2 regions of the Amycolatopsis sp. NPDC101161 genome follow, and region 1 is predicted to be linked to the other one. Evidence: predicted binding sites of a transcription regulator. Region 1 holds the regulator's gene; the other holds the start of a gene.

Region 1 (2,456 bases):
CGGCGTGCTCTCCGACGCGAGCAAGCGCAAGGAGTACGACGAGGCGCGGCGCCTGTTCGGCGGCGGGGGCGGGTTCAACTTCCCCGGCGGTGGCGGCGGAGCCGGCGGCTTCGACATGGGCGACATCTTCGGCCAGGCCGGAGGCAGCCAGCAGGCCGGCTTCGGCGGGCTCGGCGACATCCTCGGCGGGCTGTTCGGCCGCGGCCGGACGACGGCGGGTGCGACGGCCAACCGGCCGCAGCGCGGCGCCGACGTCGAGACGGACGTGCGGATCGACTTCGTCGAGGCGGTCAAGGGCGCGACCCTGCCGCTGCGGCTGTCGAGCCCGGCGACCTGTTCGACGTGCGGCGGCAACGGCGCGAAGCCGGGGACGTCGCCGCGGACCTGCCCGACCTGTTCCGGGTCGGGGCTGGTCAGCCGCAGCCAGGGCGCGTTCGCCTTCTCCGAGCCGTGCCGCGACTGCCGTGGCCGCGGGACGATCATCGACGACCCGTGCCCGGAGTGCGGTGGCGAGGGCGTCAGCACGCGGACTCGCACGCTGACCGTCCGGATCCCGCCGGGCGTCGAAGACGACCAGCGGATCCGGCTGGCGGGCCAGGGCGAGCCGGGCCGGGGTGGCGCGCAAGCGGGCGATCTGTACGTCCGGGTGCACGTGGCCCCGCACGCGTTGTTCGGCCGCAAGCCGAAGTCGCTCGACCTGACGCTCACCGTGCCGGTGGACTTCACCGAGCTGACGCTCGGCACCACCATCACGGTGCCGACGCTGGACGCCAAGGTCTCGCTCAAGGTGCCGCCGGGCACCGCGAGCGGGCGGGTGTTGCGCGTGCGCGGCAAGGGCATCGCCAAGCGCGACGGTTCGCAAGGTGACCTGCTCGTCACCCTCCAGGCGGCGATTCCCGCCAAACTGGACGACAAGGCGCGCGAGGCACTGCAGGCGTACGCCGAGGCGATGGCCGGGCACGACCCCCGGCCCGAGATCACTGAGCTGCTCGAAGGCAGGTGAGTGCGGTGTTCGGCGGGATTCCGCAGGAGGGCGACGAAGAGACCCCGGTGTTCGTCATCTCGGTGGCGGCCCAGCTCGCCGGGATGCACGCGCAGACGTTGCGCACGTACGACCGGCAGGGCCTGGTGTCGCCGGGCCGCACCGCCGGCGGCGGGCGGCGCTACTCGATGCGGGACATCGCGTTGCTGCGCGAGGTGCAACGTCTGTCGCAAGAGGACGGTGTGAACCTGGCCGGCATCAAGCGCATCATCGAGCTGGAGAACCAGGTCGACGCGCTGAGGGCCCGGCTTTCGGAGATCACCGAGGAACTGGCGGCGGCGTACGCGGCGGCGGAACAGGCCGCGGCGGCGGCGCACGCGTCCTACCGGCGGGACCTGGTCCCGCTCAACCAGCAGACGGCGATGGTGGTCTGGCGGCCGAAGCGCCGCTGACCGCTGAAGCGAAGAGGGCCTCCCCGGGCAACCGGAGAGGCCCTCTTGCGTTAGAGCTCCAATCGGGGCCAGGCGGCCAAATCCGCCAGCATCCGGCGGTCGTGTGTCGCCACCACCACCGCGGCCGGCGTCTTCAGCAACGCCTCCGTCAGCTCGTCGACCAGCGTGGCCGACAGGTGGTTGGTCGGCTCGTCGAACACCAGCAAGTCCGGGCGTCCTGCCAGGCGCAAGGCCAGGTCGAGCCGGCGCTGCTGGCCCTGGGACATCCGGCCCACCGGGGTCCGCAACGCTTCCGCGTCGAGCAAGCCCACGGCCGAGAACGGAACCCCCTCCCGCTCGAACAGCCGGCGAGCCGTGAGCTCCTCCGGCCACGACGGGACTTCCTGGCCCACCAACGCGATCCGGGCGTCGGGAGCTCGCCGGACCGTCCCGCTCGTCGGGGCCAGCTCGCCGGTCAGGGCCGACAGGAGCGTCGACTTGCCCGTTCCGTTTCCGCCCGTGACGAGCAGCCGGTCGCCGCGGGCGATCGTCAACGTGACCGGCCCGCGGAGGCGGCCGGCCACCGCGACCTCGTGCACGTCGATCAGCGAACGGCGAGACTCCGTGCCGAAATCGGGCCAGCGCAACGACAACGGTGGCTCCGGCACCGTCACGCGGTGCGCCTCCAGCGCGGCCCGCTCGCGGTTCAGCGCCTGGACCACACCGGGCGCGTGCGACTGGCGCTTGTGCCGTCCGGTGCCCTTGTCCGGCCGCCAGCTCGTGCTGAGCCGGTCGCGGGCCTGCGTCACCGCGAGTGTCAGCTGCCGGTGGGTGTCCTGCTGCTCCTCGAACTCCTGGAGCCAGCGCTCGCGGTCGCGGCGGCGACCGTCCTGCCAGGCCTGGTACCCGCCTGCGTACGTCCGCGGGCGGCCGTCCTGGCTGGGGTCGAGGTCGAGGAACTCCGAAGCGACGTCGGCGAGCAGCGCGCGGTCGTGGCTGACCAGGGCGACGCCGCCGTCGTGCCCGCGCAGGCGGGTGGTGAG
Region 2 (2,456 bases), on a different contig from region 1:
TGCGGCCCATGGCCTTCGCGACGGACTCACCCAGCGACGTCTTGCCGACCCCGGGAGGGCCCGCGAGGGCGAGCACGGCACCGGAACGCCGGCCACCGACCGGGCCGAGACCCGACTCGGCACGACGCTTGCGCACGGCCAAGTACTCGATGATGCGTTCCTTGACGTCGTCGAGTCCGGCGTGGTCGGCGTCGAGCACGGCCCGCGCGGCCGCGATGTCGTAGATGTCCTCGGTGCGCTCGTTCCAGGGCAGCTCCAGGACGGTGTCCAGCCACGTGCGGATCCAGCCGCCCTCGGGGGACTGCTCGGACGTGCGGTCCAGCTTGTCCACCTCGGCCAGCGCGGCCTTCTTGACGGCGTCGGGCAGCTCGGCCCCTTCGACGCGGGCGCGGTAGTCGTCGTCCTGCGCGGTGCCGTCGAGCTCGCCGAGCTCCTTGCGGATCGCCTCGAGCTGGCGGCGCAGCAGGAACTCCTTCTGCTGCTTCTCCATGCCTTCGGCGACGTCCTTGCGGATCGTGTCGGTCACCTCGAGCTCGGCCAGGTGCTCCTTGCTCCACTCGAGCGCCTTCTCCAGGCGGACCGTGACGTCCAGGGCGCCGAGCAGCTCGAGCTTCTGGTCGGTGGACAGGTACGGCGCGTTGCCGGACAGGTCGGCGATCGCGGACGCGTCCTCGACCTGCTGGACGGCGTCGATCAGCTGCCAGCCGCCGCGCTGCTGGAGGATCGAGATGACGACGGCCTTGTACTCGGCCGCGAGCTTGGCGGTCTGGTCGTTCGTGGTCTCGGGGGCGCCTTCGGCGTGCACCCAGCGGGCGGCACCGGGGCCGTCGGCGATCCGGCCGACGAGCGCGCGGGACGTGCCGCGCAGCAGGACGGCGGCCTTGCCGCCGGGCACGCGGCCGATGCGCTCGACGGTCGCGACGGTGCCGTACTCGGCGTACTCACCGTGGACGCGGGGCACGATCAGGACCTCGGCCTTGGTGGCGCCGGTCGACCGGATACCCGGGAACGACGCCTGGCTGGGGGTGTTGGCCTGGGCGGACTCCACCGCTGCCCGGGTCTCGGTGTCGGTCAGGTCGAGCGGGACGACCATGCCCGGCAGCACGACGTCGTCATCGAGCGGGAGCACGGGCAGGAGGCGGGTGTCGGACATGTGCACTCCTCGTGTAGTTGAGTCTGCCTAGCTCAACTCTCCGATGGGTGTGTTTGTTTCCGATGGTGCGTTCGCCCACAGCGATCAGGGAAACCGCAGGTCAGAGCGACGGGCGGCGAGCGACGGCGCACCAGGCGAAGGGCCGCGTCTCCGCGTCGATCGGTGTCGGCGGCTCCTCCGGGCGCCAGTCCGGCAGCGATGTCATCCCTGGCGGGAGCAGCGGCCAGCCGCCGAACCACGGGAGCAGCTCGTCGGCCGAGCGCAGCCACGCCGGGTTCGACGTGTCGCGGTAGGCGTCGATGAACCGCTTCACCTCCGCGGCGCGCTCCGGCGGCGCGTCGTCGCGGCACGTGCCGTGCGTCAACGCCAGCCAGCTGCCCGGCGCGAGCTTCTCGCGGTAGGCCGCCATCAGCCCCTCGGGGTCGTCGGACGGCCCGATGAAGTGCATCACCGTGATCATCAGCAGGCACACCGGACGCGACCAGTCGATGAGCGAGGCCGTCACCGGGTCGGCGAAGATCGCCGCCGGCCGCCGGATGTCCCGCTCGACGAGGCCGGCCCAGTCCGTCGCGCCTTCGCGTTCGAGGATCAGCCGCGAGTGCGCGGCCGCCACCGGTTCGTAGTCGACGTAGACGACCGACGCGCGCTCGCCGGCGGGCAGCCGGTCGCGGACGATCTCGTGCACGTTGCCCGCGGTCGGCACGCCGGAGCCGAGGTCGACGAACTGGCGGACGCCCGCGTCCACCGCCGCCGAGACCACCCGGTTCATGAACGCGCGGTTCTGCCGCGAGATCGGCCGGATCAGCGGCCACACCTTCTCCACGCGCCGGCCGAACTCGCGGTCGACCGCCCAGTGCTGGTCGCCGCCGAGGTACCAGTCGTAGACGCGCGCCGCGGACGGCTTGTCGGTGTCCACCCCGGCCGGGGCGATCGGCGCTCCTTCGCTCACGAGCCCGGCTTGACCCCGATGCCGCACCAGGCGAACGGCCGCGCCTCGGCCTCCAGGGCGTTCAGCTTCCGGTCCGGCCGCCAGTCCGGCAGATGCACGATGCCCGGTTCCATCAGCTCCCATTCGCCGAAGAGGGGCTCGATCTCGTCGCGGTCGCGCAGCCACACCGGGTTGCTCGTTTTGCGGTACTGCTCGACGAACCAGCGCAGCCCCTCCAGCGCCTTGCCGGTCCCGTCGCCCTCGCTCATCTGCGAGATCGCCAGCCAGCTGCCTGGCGCGAGCTTGTCCCGGTACGCCTTCAGGATGCCGACGGGGTCGTCGTCGGGCCCGACGAAGTGCAGGACCGCCATCATC

Evidence for each region. The regulator HspR, encoded in region 1, represses chaperone genes until heat shock. The targets are predictions, from matches to a motif close to ANNTTGAGTNNNNNNNACTCAANNT.
Region 2: lon (endopeptidase La) is a predicted target of HspR. The motif match lies at 1,168-1,192, and genes of this name have one in related genera.

Annotation. Positions count from the first base shown of each region.
Region 1 is NZ_JBIWPI010000002.1:1,943,673-1,946,128, reverse strand. Features, by position in the region: gene dnaJ (molecular chaperone DnaJ) at 1-1,003, shown strand, start outside; gene ACIRSS_RS20645 (heat shock protein transcriptional repressor HspR) at 1,009-1,434, shown strand; gene ACIRSS_RS20640 (ATP-binding cassette domain-containing protein) at 1,485-2,456, opposite strand, start outside.
Region 2 is NZ_JBIWPI010000004.1:614,515-616,970, reverse strand. Features, by position in the region: gene lon (endopeptidase La) at 1-1,153, opposite strand, end outside; gene ACIRSS_RS30520 (SAM-dependent methyltransferase) at 1,254-2,102, opposite strand; gene ACIRSS_RS30515 (SAM-dependent methyltransferase) at 2,099-2,456, opposite strand, start outside.